Rhizobium rhizoryzae: one gene and its partner. The protein of the gene in region 1 interacts with the protein of each later gene in a pairwise test. Links are inferred from orthologs where the notes say so. Each region holds a gene or a part of one and is shown on either strand. Other genes may lie near its edges. The genes, in order: G6N80_RS12165 and ccmE.

Region 1 (6,766 bases):
CGTGCGGGAAAACCTCAGCTTCTGGCAGTCGTTTTTTGGTGATGCTGAGGGCGGAAGGGGCTGTTCAATTGCGCAAGCAGCGCGTGCGGTCGAGCTTGAACAGGTATTACATCTCCCCTTTGGTTATCTTTCCGCCGGGCAACAACGCCGCATGGCATTCGCCAAGCTTCTGGTGGCCTACCGACCGGTCTGGATTGTCGATGAGCCGACAGCCGCACTGGATATCAACGCCGAGGCATTGCTGGCACGGCTCATGCGCGAACATCAGGCCAGGGGCGGCATGATCCTTGCCGCCACGCATCAGCCGCTTGAGCTTCTTGATGTGAGGCGGTTGGAAATGAAGGGCTTTGGGTTTGCGGCCATGGAAGGAGCGGAAGCATGATCGCCCTCCTGCTTCGCGATCTCAAACTGTCTTTCCGTGCTGGCGGCGGCGCCTTGATCGGTATCCTGTTTTTCCTGACAGTGGTGGCGGTCATTCCCTTCGGGGTAGGGCCGGATCTCAATCTTCTATCGCGGATTGGTCCCGCCATCGTCTGGATCGGCGCGCTGCTTGCTGCACTCCTTGGTCTTGACCGGCTGTTTCAGGCCGATCGCGACGATGGCTCGCTGGATCTTATCTTGATGCAGGAGCATCCGCTGGTGCTGACAGTTCTGGTGAAGTGCCTCGCGCATTGGCTGGCCAATATTCTGCCACTGGTGATCGCTTCTCCGTTGCTCGGCCTGTTCATGAATATGAGCGAGGTGGCGATCGGTGCCGTCATGCTGACCCTGCTGGTCGGTTCTCCGGCGCTGGCCTTCATCGGCGCTGTCGGGGCGGCAGTGGCAGTCACACTCCCGAGAGGGGGGCTTCTGGTTTCCATCCTCGTTCTGCCATTGACGATTCCCGTGCTGATTTTTGGCGTCAGCGCATCCTATGCAGCGGTGGAAGATCCGGCACCCTTCCTGCCGCCCTTTCTGATTCTTGTTGCCATCACGATGTTTTTTGCCGTCATTGGCCCGCTCGGTGCTGCGCTGGCGTTGCGCAATGCCGGGGATTGACTAGAATCAAGGAAAGACGGGGAGCCACCCCTAAAAGGATTACATGACCGAAAGCCTCGCCATCCGCAAATTCAGCGACCTTGCCAACCCGACGCGGTTCCTCGCGCTTGCGGAACGCCTTTTGCCGTGGATGGCGGGCCTCTGTTGCCTGCTCTTCGCAGCCGGGCTGTACCTCGCCTTCACGACTGAGGGGGATTACCAGCAAGGCGATACGGTGCGGATCATGTACATCCATGTGCCTGCGGCCTGGCTTTCGATGATGTGTTATTCCGTCATGGCGCTGTCGGCCATTGGCACGCTGGTCTGGCGTCATCCGCTGGCCGATGTTTCCCATAAGGCCGCAGCTCCGCTTGGTGCCGCTTTTACGCTGATCGCGCTGATCACAGGTTCGCTGTGGGGGAAACCCATGTGGGGCACGTGGTGGGTGTGGGATGCGCGGCTCACATCCGTCTTCATCCTGTTCCTGATGTATCTCGGCATCATCGCGCTGAACCGTGCCATGGACGATCCGTCCAGGGCTGCGCGGGTTTCTTCGGTGCTGATCCTCGTGGGATTTGTGAACATCCCAATCATCAAGTTCTCGGTGGACTGGTGGAACACGCTGCATCAGCCAGCCAGTGTCATCCGCATGGATGGACCGACCATCGACGGAGAGTTTTTGCGTCCGCTGCTGGTCATGGCCATTGCTTACACGCTGCTGTTTTTCACATTGCATATCACGGCCATGCGCAATGAGATATGGCGTCGTCGCATTGCGACCCAGCGGCGTCTGGCAGCCCGTAACGCAAGCCGGGAGGTATGAGAGATGAGCCACGCTTTCTATATCTTTACCTCCTACGGTGTGACGGCGCTGATTACACTTGCCGTTATAGCTTGGACCCTTCTGGATGGTCGCGCCCGCCGGAACGAAATGGCTGAACTGGAGGCCGCCGGTATCCGTCGCCGGTCCTCTCCTCCCGTGACTGAGGGCAAACAGGCATGACGGCTCCCCTTCAAACGGAGGAAACGCCCGAAAAGCGTGGCCTCGGACGTTATGGCTTTGCCTTGATCCCGCTGGTGATCTTCGCAGGCTTTGCCGCAGTGGCGGGAAAAATGTTGTATGATCAGGATGTGAATGGACGCGATGTGTCTGCCATTCCTTCGGCTCTGATCGGCAAACACGCGCCTTCACTTGCCTTGCCACCGCTGGAAGGGTCGCAAACGCCTGCGCTTACCGATGCCGCGATCAAGGGCAGGCTGACCCTGGTGAATGTGTTTGCGTCCTGGTGCGTACCCTGCCGTCAGGAGCATCCGCTCCTGAAGGAGCTCGCGAAGGATAGCCGGATCACTATCGTCGGCATCAATTACAAGGATCGCAACGACAACGCGCTGCGTTTCCTGGGCGAACTCGGCAATCCCTACAAGGCCATCGGCGTTGATCCGAACGGCAAGGCCGCGATCGACTGGGGCGTCTATGGCATTCCGGAAAGCTATCTCGTCGCTCCGGATGGCACGATCCTCTACAAGCGCGTCGGGCCTTTCGATGAGCGCAGCGTCAGCCAGGATCTGCTGCCCGCCATCGAGAAGGCCCTGACGCCGCAAGTCTGATCCAACTCCTTGTTATGACGCATTTCCGGACGCAAAACCGCTGCACACTTTTGCTGGAAATGCTTTACAGCGCCCCCTGCCAGGCCCGGACCGCATCGAGCGGATAAACGAGCATCAGCACGTTGAGGGTCAGGTTGTCGCGGATCAGCCAGCCGGTAAAGATCTCGAAAATAATAGCGACAACAAGAGTGACCCAGACCGGCACCCGCGCGGCAAACAGAAAGCCAAGCGCCATGAAGATGGTATCCATGGCCGAATTCAGGATGCTATCGCCTTCATAGCCGATGGCCATGGTTGCGGATCGATAGCGGTCAATGATGATGGGGGAGTTTTCCAGAAGCTCCCATGCCGCTTCGATGAAGGTGGCAAGCGTAAGACGCTTGGCAAACGAAGCCTTGCGCAGCACCAGCCAGCCGAGGCCATAAAACAGGAAGCCATGGATGATGTGCGACGGCGTGTACCAATCCGCCAGATGCTGGGAATTGCCCGGCGTGTTCACGCCCGGCTCAAACAACTTCACAGTGCCGCAGGTGCAGATCCACACCCGCCCCATGAAATGCTCGGCGATGATCTGTGCCAGCAGAATGATGAGCGCGACCGCAAACCAGTAATGGCCGCTGCTGCCGTTGCGGGCGGGATAGGCGTCCGCCGTGCTCACTTTCCATCCTCGGACTTCGGCTCAAGCGAATGTTTCATGATGAGCGGCATCTGCGCCAGCGTGAAGGCAATGGTGATCGGCATCGTGCCCCAAACCTTGAAGTTGACCCAGACGGCGTCGGAAAAATTGCGCCAGACCACTTCGTTCAGCACGGCAAGAAACAGGAAGAAAATGCCCCAACGGAGAGTCAGCTTGCGCCATCCTTCATCCGTCAGCTGAAAGGCTGCGTTGAAGACATAGCCCAGCAGCGATTTGCCGAACAACAGGCCAATCAGCAGCGTAACGCCGAACAGCGTGTTGACGATGGTCGGCTTCATCTTGATGAAGGTCTCGTCCTGCAACCAGATGGAGAGGCCGCCAAAGATCATGACCACGATACCGGAGACGAAGGGCATGACCGGCAAATGCTTGAAAACGATCTTGGAGACGATCAGCGAAATAACCGTTGCCGCCATGAAAAGGCCCGTCGCCACCAGCAGCGGTCCGCCTAGCGCTGAGAGCGCTGGAAACTTGGAGACCAGCCATTCGCCCCGCAAGTTGGCAAAAAAGAACACAAGCAAAGGCCCGAGTTCCAGCGCCATTTTCAGGCCCGGATTTTCCTTTTCCTGACGCGTCGGCGTCGTATCGCTTTCAAGGCTTGGCATTGGGCGCGTCTTTATGAAGGTGTTGAAAGAATAGGTGCAAAGCGGTTTTCTGTGGCATCAATGCGACACACCCGCAATTGCCTGCGCAAAATCTTCCGCCTCGAAGGGTTCAAGATCGTCGATCCCCTCGCCAACACCGATGAAATAGACCGGAAGCTTGTGCTTGGCGGCAATGGCCACCAGAATGCCGCCGCGTGCGGTTCCGTCCAGCTTGGTCATGATGAGACCGCTGACGCCAGCCACGTTGCGGAAAATTTCCACCTGGTTCATTGCGTTCTGGCCGGTCGTTGCGTCAAGGGTCTGGAGGACGGTATGCGGCGCATCCGGGTCCAGCTTGCTCAGAACGCGGACGATCTTTTCCAGCTCAGCCATCAACTCCGCCTTGTTCTGCAGACGGCCGGCGGTATCGATAATCAGAACGTCGCACTTCTTCGCCTTGGCCTGTTCGAAGGCATCATAGGCAAGGCCGGCCGCATCCGCGCCAAGCTTGGTGCCGATGAATTCCGAGCCCGTACGATCCGCCCAGATCTTCAACTGCTCGATGGCAGCGGCACGGAAGGTATCGCCCGCCGCCAGCATAACCTTGAGGCCCGAGCCGGACAACTTGGCCGCCAGCTTGCCAATGGTGGTGGTCTTGCCGGTGCCATTGACGCCGACGACGAGGATGACATGCGGCTTGTGGGAAAGATCCAGCTCCAGCGGCTTGGCCACCGGCTTCAGAACCTTGGTGATTTCGCTCGCCATGATGCGCGACACGTCGTCACCCGTCACATCCTTGCCATAGCGTTCGGACGACAGCGTATCGGTGATGCGCATCGCCGTTTCCACGCCAAGATCCGCCTGAATGAGCAGGTCTTCCAGCTCCTCCAGCGTCGCCTCGTCCAGCTTGCGCTTGGTGAAGAGAGCCGCGATCTGGCCGGTCAGTTGCGCGGATGTGCGCGAAAGCCCCTCGCGCAACCGTTGGAACCAGGAGAGTTTGACCTCTGGCGCAGCTTCGACCGGGGCGGCTTCCTTGCGAGTGGCGAAGCCTTTGGGAAGGACGGGTTCGGACAGCGTTGGGGTAACCGTGTCGTTACGCCCCTCTGTCCTGCCGGACATCTCCCCCTCAAGGGGGGAGATCGATTCCGGGCTTCTGTATTGTCCTACATCCTGCTTAGGGGAAGAACCACCTACTTGTAAGCGCGGTTCAGCATCCGCAACATCAACGAGAGGATGGTCATTTCGCGGCGAGTCGATCTCCCCCCTTGAGGGGGAGATGTCCGGCAGGACAGAGGGGAGTGGGCTTTGATCGCCATCAGAGCTTTCAGCCTCAGCCTCTAGCAGCGAAAGCGGGACAAGGCCCAGTTCACCCGGAAGTTCGGCAGGGGCCAGCAACACCGGCTCATCAACCTCTGCCGCGTCATCAGCGGGGCCGCCTGCGGTTTCCATCTCGATCGTTGCGACAGGATCGACCGGCGAAACCGGGAGGTCCTCTTCGCGCGAATGCGGCTCAAGCTCCGCCTCTATGGACGCCTTATCGTCAGCCGTCAGAGCTTCCGATGCCTTGCTCTCCTCCGCAGGCTTGTCCTTGCCGAACGAGAAGACCTTCTTGATGAACCCCAGCGCCATAAAATGTTCCGTTCCGTCACGCCGCAGCGGCAGCGTCGACCTGCATTGTCAGATGTTTGCCGTTATGACCGGTCATCATCACCGGCACCATATCGCGCGGCTTCAAACCGGGAGCTGCAACCAGTGAGAAGTTTTCCGTATGGGCAAATCCGCTCTGCTCCACAAGGATCATGTGGCGCGTCCCGACCATCTTGTCGAGATGGGAGAGGAGAAGCTTATCGCCAACGGCCCGCATTCGTGCCGCGCGTTCTTTCACCAGCGCCCGATCCAGTTGCGGCATGCGCGCCGCCGGTGTGCCGGGTCGCGGGCTGTAGGGGAAGACATGCAGGAAGGAAAGCCCACAGTCTTGCGCATGACGAACCGCATTCTCGAACATCTCGTCCGTCTCGGTCGGGAAGCCCGCAATCATATCGGCACCGAAACTTACATCCGGGCGAAGGCTGCGCACCTGATTGATGAAAGCCAATGCATCGGCGCTGGAATGCCGCCGCTTCATCCGCTTCAGGATCATGTCATCGCCATGCTGGAGCGAGAGGTGCAGATGCGGCATGAAGCGCGGCTCATCGGCCAGAAGGTCAAACAGATGGCTGTCTGCCTCGATGCTATCGATGGATGAAAGCCGCAGCCGCAAGATCTCCGGCACCTGCTTCAACAACGTCTTCGCCAAAAGCCCAAGCGTCGGGGTTCCCGGCAGATCGGCACCGTAACTGGTGGCATCCACGCCGGTCAGCACCACTTCCTGATAGCCTTCCGCCACCAGTTTGCGCGCCTGATCGACGACGGCCCCCATGGGCACTGAGCGGGAATTGCCGCGGCCATAAGGAATGATGCAGAAGGTGCAGCGATGATCGCAGCCGTTCTGCACCTGAATGAAGGCGCGCACATGCCCGTCTATGTGCTTCACCATCTGCGGGGCGGTGGCCTTCACGCTCATGATATCGTTGACGCGCAGCTTCTCTTCGGCTGACACGCCGAAATCCGGCAAGGCGCGGTAGGAGGCGCTTTTCAGCTTTTCCTCATTGCCGAGAACGGCATCCACTTCCGGCATTTCGCCGAAGGTGGCGGCTTCCGTTTGCGCCGCGCAACCGGTGACGATGATGCGGGCATGCGGGTTTTCCCGCCGGGCACGACGAATGGCTTGGCGCGCCTGACGCACGGCCTCCCCGGTGACAGCGCAGGTGTTGACGAGCACGGCATTGTTCAGCCCCGCCTTCTCCGCCTCTGCCCGCAT
Region 2 (6,795 bases), 1.9 Mb from region 1 along the record:
GCATTGTCGAGCGTGCCCGCTCGCAGGTGGGAAATCTGGCCCATTCACTGAAGACGCCGATTGCCGTGCTTCTCAACGAATCGCGCCTCATCGACAAGGGCCGTGGAGACGTGGTGCGCGGGCAGGCGGAAGCCATGCAGAGCCAGGTGCAGAGCTATCTGAACCGCGCCCGCATTGCCGCCCAGCGCGAATCCATGCTGGCGCGAACCGATGCCGAGCCGGTGCTGGAGCGCCTGATGCGGGTGATGCGGCGCCTCAATCCCGACAAGACATTCGAACTGATCGCGACACAGGCCAATCTGGCACTTGCCATGGAGCAGCAGGATGTCGAGGAAACGGTCGGCAACCTTCTGGAGAATGCGGCGCGCCATTCTAAGAGCGGCGTCTGGCTGACCATCATGCCGTCACTGGCACCCGAGGGGGAAGATCCGGCCCGGCGCAACTGGGTGGAAATTGCTGTTGAAGATGATGGGCCGGGCCTTAACCCCGACGAAATCAAGGAAGCCATGAAGCGCGGTCGCAGGCTGGATGAAAGCAAGCCCGGCACGGGTCTTGGACTTTCGATCGTTGGCGAAATCGCCCGTGAATATCAGGGCCGTTTCCGGCTTTCGCGCGGGCGTCGCGGGGGCTTACGCGCTGTGCTGACACTGCCGGGAATTTCACGCGACGCGGCATGAGTTGCATCCTGGGACCGACGCAGTGCGGTATAAATGGCACACTGATCGCTTTCCGGCTCGACACTCTGTGCCAGCACGCTACAAACAGAGTTCAAACCTTCGCTTGGTTTCGCCACAGTCGACGTGCATGGCCAGTGACGTAATGGGCCGAGTTCAGGTTTGAAAATCAGGTGCGTAGATACCAGATAACTGTCTACGCAAGCACGAAACGGTTGGAGTAGAATGGAAGTCCGCGCTGTGAAATTCGTCGTTTGGCCTGTTCTTGCTGCAAGCCTGCTTTCGGCCTGCACATCGACCGGAGGCAATCGTGGCGGGCTCTTTGCCAAGGCGCCGCCGAACAATTTCATTGTGGCGCTTCAGGGGGGTATCGTCAGCCGTGCCGGGACACAGCTCAGCGAAAGCGACCGCCAAAGGGCGCTGGAAGCGGAATATCGCGCGCTGGAGTTTTCCGAGGTCGGACAGTCGACCGAATGGAAAGGCCGCAATATCAGCGGCGAGGTGGTGGCAGCAGCGCCCTATCAGGTGGGTTCACAGAACTGCCGCAGCTACACGCACACGCTGACGATCAACGAACGTGAGTTGAAGGCGCGCGGCACGGCCTGTCGCAATGCCGATGGAGCCTGGACTCCGCTGAGCTGAACCGCGTTCTCCTTCCCATTGAACCAATTGTGTTTCGCGCCCTTGCTTGACGCAAATCAAGGCCCGTGTCAGGCAGTCCGTCCATAGGAGAGAGGAGACTGTTCACGAAGTTGCGGCCAAACGCCTCAAATTCGTGTCATCGTCCCCGATCCGATTGGAATAGTGGTGCGCTTGACGTAATTGGCTTCAATGATTTTCTGGATTCTTATCGCAGTACTGACGGCTGGAGTGGCAGGTCTTCTGATCGCGCCGCTGATGAAGCCAAGGCCGCAACCGACGACGGCCCGTGAAGACGAGGCTGCGGTTTACCGCGACCAGATGAAGGAGATCGATCGCGATCTCGCGCTCGGTCTTCTCGGCGAGAAGGAGGCCGACTACGCGCGCGCCGAAATCGGACGCCGTTTGCTGGCTGCCACCGACGCGCCGCAGCGGGGCCTGACGCCCGCGGCTCTGCCGCGCCCGCATCGCATCACCACTCTGCTGGTCATTCTCTGTCCGCCTATCGTGGGACTTGCAGGCTATCTGATGCTGGGAAGCCCCGGCATGCCCGACCAGCCGCTGGCGGCACGCCTTGCCAATCCGGGCAACAATATCGAACTTCTGATCGCCAAGGCCGAACGACATCTGGCACAGAACCCCAATGACGGGGCCGGTTGGGATCTGCTGGCGCCGATCTACATGCGATCCGGCCGCTTTGCCGATGCGGATCAGGCGTTTCGCAACTCGATCCGTATTCTGGGCGCGACACCGCAACGGCTGGCGGGCTTGGGCGAAACCATGGTCGCCGCCAATCAGGGCATCGTGACCGACGAGGCACGCGGCTTCTTCGAGAAGGCGGTGGCGCTGGAACCCGACAATATGCGCTCGCGCTTCTATGTGGCGCTCGGGCTGGAGCAGGCGGGTCGCAAGGCGGAGGCGCTGGCCGCCTTCAACGCCATCAAGCGAGATTCGCCCCCCGGAGCCGCATGGGAAAGCCTCGTGAACCAGCACATTGCCGCCAATAGCGAGAATGCACCCGGGAATCCGAGCGCTGCCGATGTTGCCGCCGCCCAGAACCTTTCCGGGCAGGACCGGCAGGCAATGATTGCGGGCATGGTGGAAAGCCTTGCCGAGCGGCTGAAATCTGACCCGAAAAACATCGAGGGCTGGCTGCGGCTGGTGCGCTCCTACATGGTGCTGGGCCGCGAGCAGGACGCCCGCAATGCCCTTCAGACAGGGCTGAAGACATTTCCCGCAGAGACGGGCGAGGGTCAGCGGCTTGTGGCGCTGGCGCGTGAGATTGGACTGGGCGAGGGGATCGTGCAATGACGCGCAAACAGAAACGCATGGCCGTGATTGCTGGCGGCATGAGCTTCATCCTGATTGCCGTGCTGCTCGTGATGTTCGCCTTCAGCCAGTCGGTCGCCTATTTCTTCATGCCGAGCGATCTTGCCAAGAACGAGGTATCGCCGGGAACGCGCATCCGTCTGGGTGGACTGGTCGAGGCTGGTTCCGTTCAGCGTGGGGCCGGATCGACCGTGAGCTTCAAGGTGACCGATGGCTCGGCGAGCGTACCTGTGAGCTATACCGGAATTCTGCCGGACCTGTTTCGCGAGGGCCAGGGCGTGGTGACCGAAGGCGTGTTCACGTCTTCCCGTGCCTTCGTTGCAGATTCGGTGCTGGCCAAGCATGATGAGAACTACATGCCGAAGGAAGTGGCGGATCGCCTGAAGGCGGACGGCGTCTGGAAGGAGGGCGAAGGCAGCCCGACCACCGGCGCCAAAGGGAGTGTGACGCGATGATTGTCGAGATCGGCCATTATGCGCTGGTTCTGGCGCTTGCGATTGCCCTGATCGTCTCCATCGCGCCCGTTGTGGGTGCGCGGCGGAACGATGCGGCGCTGATGGCGCTGGCACCCTCGGGCTCCATCATCCTCTTTGGCATGGTGACGCTTTCGTTTCTGGCGCTGACCTGGGCCTATGCGGTTTCCGATTTTTCCGTGCGCAATGTCTGGGAGAACTCCCATTCGCTGATGCCCATGGTCTACAAGCTTTCCGGCGTCTGGGGGAACCACGAAGGTTCCATGATGCTGTGGCTGCTGATCCTGACGCTGTTCAGCGCACTCGTTGCATTCTTCGGGCGCAATCTGCCGGAAACATTGCGGGCCAACGTGCTGGCCGTGCAGGCCTGGGTGACGGTCGCCTTCCTGCTGTTCATTCTGCTGACCTCCAATCCCTTCATCCGCCTGATGCCGGCACCCGCGGAAGGGCAGGACCTGAACCCCGTTCTTCAGGACCCGGGTCTGGCAGTGCATCCGCCGTTGCTCTATCTCGGTTATGTCGGCTTCTCCGTCTGCTTCTCCTTTGCCGTTGCTGCCCTCATCGAAGGACGCATCGACGCGGCATGGGCGCGCTGGGTTCGCCCCTGGACGCTGGCTGCCTGGACCTTCCTGACGGCTGGCATCGCCATGGGGTCCTACTGGGCCTATTACGAGCTCGGCTGGGGCGGCTGGTGGTTCTGGGATCCGGTCGAAAACGCTTCCTTCATGCCGTGGCTTGCGGGAACAGCACTTCTGCACTCGGCGCTGGTGATGGAAAAGCGCGAGGCGCTGAAGATCTGGACCGTGCTTCTGGCGATCATCACCTTCTCGCTGTCGTTGCTCGGAACCTTCCTCGTCCGCTCCGGCGTTCTTACCTCCGTGCATGCCTTCGCGACAGACCCGACCCGCGGCACCTTCATTCTGGCCATCCTCTCGATCTTCGTCGGCGGAGCTTTTGCACTGTTTGCCTGGCGCGCACCGCAGCTGAAAAGCGGCGGAATCTTTGCGCCCATTTCCCGCGAAGGCGCTCTGGTTCTCAACAATCTGATCCTGACGGTATCGACCGCGACGGTGCTGACCGGTACGCTTTATCCGCTGGTTCTGGAGACGCTGACGGGTGAGAAGATTTCCGTCGGCGCGCCCTTCTTCAACCTGACCTTCGGCCTGTTGATGATTCCGCTTCTGCTGATCGTGCCCATGGGGCCGCTTCTGGCCTGGAAACGGGGTGATCTCCTGGGCGCCATGCAGCGGCTCTATCTCGTTGCGGGGCTGGCGCTGGTTGTAGGGCTCGGGATCTACTACGTGGAAAATGGCGGCCCTGTTCTGGCCTTCCTCGGTCTGGCGCTCGGCATCTATCTCATTCTCGGTTCGCTGGTCGACCTCTGGTACCGCGCCAACTTCGGCAAGCTGGCTTTTTCCATTGCCCTTGCCCGGTTGAAGGGGCTTCCACGCTCTGCCTTCGGAACGGCGCTGGCGCATATGGGCCTTGGCGTTACCGTGCTGGGCATCGTGGCGGTGACGGCTTTCGAGACCGAGCACGTGCTGGAAATGAAGCAGGGCATGACAGCGGATGCAGGCGGCTATACGCTCGTATTCGATGGCATGAAGGAAGCGGTCGGCCCGAACTTTACCGAAGAGCGAGCGCATTTCACGATCAGCAAGGCGGGCGTTGCCGTTGCCGACGTCTGGTCCTCCAAGCGAATCTATACCGCGCGCCGCATGCCGACGACGGAAGCCGGTATCGTTAGCTTCGGTCTCAGCCAGCTTTATGTGTCGCTGGGCGACCCGATGGCCGATGGCGGTATCGTGGTACGCATCTGGTGGAAGCCTTTCATTCTCTGTATCTGGCTTGGTGGCTTGATCATGATGATTGGCGGCTTTGTTTCGCTCTCTGACCGCCGCCTGCGTGTTGGCGCGCCAAGCCGCAGAGCAAAGGCGGCAAAGCCGGCCAAGCCCGCCATGGAGCCTGCGCAATGAAGAGGCGTTTTCCTCTCGTCCTGCTGGCGAGCCTGATGCTGGCGCCGGTGACTGCTCTTGCCGTCAATCCCGATGAGGTTCTGAAGGACCCGAAGCTAGAGCAGCGCGCCCGTGACCTGTCAGCTCAGCTTCGCTGCATGGTCTGCCAGAACCAGTCCATCGACGATTCGAACGCCGAGCTTGCCAAGGACCTGCGCGTGCTGGTGCGCGAGCGGATAACGGCGGGCGATAGCGACGAGCAGGTGATCAACTACCTCGTCTCGCGCTACGGCGAATTCGTGCTGCTGAAGCCACGACTAAGCGCCCGGACGATCGCGCTTTGGGCAACCCCTGCGGTCCTTTTCATCATCGGCGGAATTGCCGTCTACCGGCTGTCTCGCCGCTCCCGTCCCACGACGGGTGCTGAGAAGGCCCTGACGGCGGAAGAGCAGGCGCGACTGGCGGAACTGCTGCGCAAGGAAGAGGGCTGAGCGGCGTTTTTTCCGCTCTCCGCAACATTACAAACATTTCACCCATCGGACACGTGCAGTTAAGGTCACGGCACCTATATCTTCAGTCATCCACCGCCGCCGGACCTCCGGCAACCAGTCTGAATGATGATAAAGGTATCGAACCATGAGCAAGATCGGACGCCCCTCCCTGAAGACCATTCTCAAGGGAACCACTGTGGCGGGCCTCGCAGCCGTAATGCTTTCGACCGGCATTCCCGCACAAGTCTATCAATCCTATGCTGAGCCGGTGACTGTTGCTTCGCCGCAGGTTCCAAGCTTCGCAGATGTCGTTTCCGCCGTATCGCCTGCCGTTGTTTCCGTTCGCGTTAAATCCGATACGACGCCAGCCTCGGACGATGCCAGCAATGGCTTCTCATTTGGAGGCCGCGGCTTTGACGAGCTTCCGGACGACCATCCGTTGAAGCGCTTCTTCCGTGAATTTGGCGGCCAGATGCCGAACGGCCGAAACCAGGAGCGCGCCGAGCGCAACAACCGCAACGGCAACCGCCAGCATTACATGCGTCCTGTCGCACAGGGCTCCGGCTTCTTCATCTCGGAAGACGGCTATCTCGTCACCAACAATCACGTCGTGGCTGACGGTTCGGCCTATACGGTGGTCATGAACGACGGGACCGAACTCGATGCGAAGCTGATCGGCAAGGACAGCCGGACGGATCTCGCCGTCCTGAAGGTCGATACCAAGCGCAAGTTCACCTATGTGAAGTTTGCCGATGACGCGAAGATCCGCGTCGGCGACTGGGTCGTTGCCGTCGGCAACCCCTTCGGTCTCGGTGGCACAGTCACGGCCGGTATCGTCTCTGCCCGTGGCCGCGATATCGGTTCCGGTCCCTATGACGACTTCATCCAGATCGATGCGCCGGTCAACCGCGGTAACTCCGGTGGCCCGACCTTCAACCAGAACGGTGAAGTGGTCGGTATAAACACCGCGATCTTCTCGCCCTCCGGCGGCAGCGTCGGCATCGCGTTCGCAATTCCCGCCTCGACCGCAAAGGATGTGGTGGCCGACCTGATGAAGAGCGGCAAGGTGGAACGCGGCTGGCTTGGTGTCCAGATCCAGCCAGTGACACAGGAAATCGCGGAATCGCTCGGTCTTGCAGAAGCCAAGGGTGCGCTGGTCGTGTCTCCGCAGAACGGGTCTCCGGGCGCAAAGGCTGGCATCAAGCAGGGTGATGTGATCACCGCCGTCAATGGC

The links.
Region 2: the proteins of G6N80_RS12165 (region 1) and ccmE interact in binary tests that used the Escherichia coli proteins (3 or more experiments, as listed by UniProt). The link is inferred for Rhizobium rhizoryzae from one-to-one orthologs.

Annotation. Positions count from the first base shown.
Region 1 is NZ_CP049250.1:1,262,088-1,268,853, forward strand. What follows is about bases 1-2,960. They hold G6N80_RS12165 (heme ABC transporter permease), read left to right. Parts: upstream 1-1,081; coding sequence 1,082-1,840; downstream 1,841-2,960. Other genes in these bases: ccmA (heme ABC exporter ATP-binding protein CcmA), read left to right, coding at 1-382; ccmB (heme exporter protein CcmB), read left to right, coding at 379-1,038; ccmD (heme exporter protein CcmD), read left to right, coding at 1,844-2,020; G6N80_RS12175 (DsbE family thiol:disulfide interchange protein), read left to right, coding at 2,017-2,625; G6N80_RS12180 (DUF2585 domain-containing protein), read right to left, coding at 2,690-2,960. Outside these bases: more of G6N80_RS12180, read right to left, coding at 2,961-3,283; G6N80_RS12185 (septation protein A), read right to left, coding at 3,280-3,927; signal recognition particle-docking protein FtsY, read right to left, coding at 3,985-5,535; tRNA (N(6)-L-threonylcarbamoyladenosine(37)-C(2))-methylthiotransferase MtaB, read right to left, coding at 5,552-6,766. UniProt on the Escherichia coli protein: Required for the export of heme to the periplasm for the biogenesis of c-type cytochromes.
Region 2 is NZ_CP049250.1:3,196,535-3,203,329, reverse strand. What follows is about bases 1,370-4,358. They hold ccmE (cytochrome c maturation protein CcmE), read left to right. Parts: upstream 1,370-2,620; coding sequence 2,621-3,097; downstream 3,098-4,358. Other genes in these bases: G6N80_RS21280 (heme lyase CcmF/NrfE family subunit), read left to right, coding at 3,094-4,358; ccmI (c-type cytochrome biogenesis protein CcmI), read left to right, coding at 1,506-2,624. Outside these bases: G6N80_RS21300 (ATP-binding protein), read left to right, coding at 1-677; G6N80_RS21295 (hypothetical protein), read left to right, coding at 900-1,316; more of G6N80_RS21280, read left to right, coding at 4,359-5,091; G6N80_RS21275 (cytochrome c-type biogenesis protein), read left to right, coding at 5,088-5,561; G6N80_RS21270 (Do family serine endopeptidase), read left to right, coding at 5,707-6,795. UniProt on the Escherichia coli protein: Heme chaperone required for the biogenesis of c-type cytochromes. Transiently binds heme delivered by CcmC and transfers the heme to apo-cytochromes in a process facilitated by CcmF and CcmH.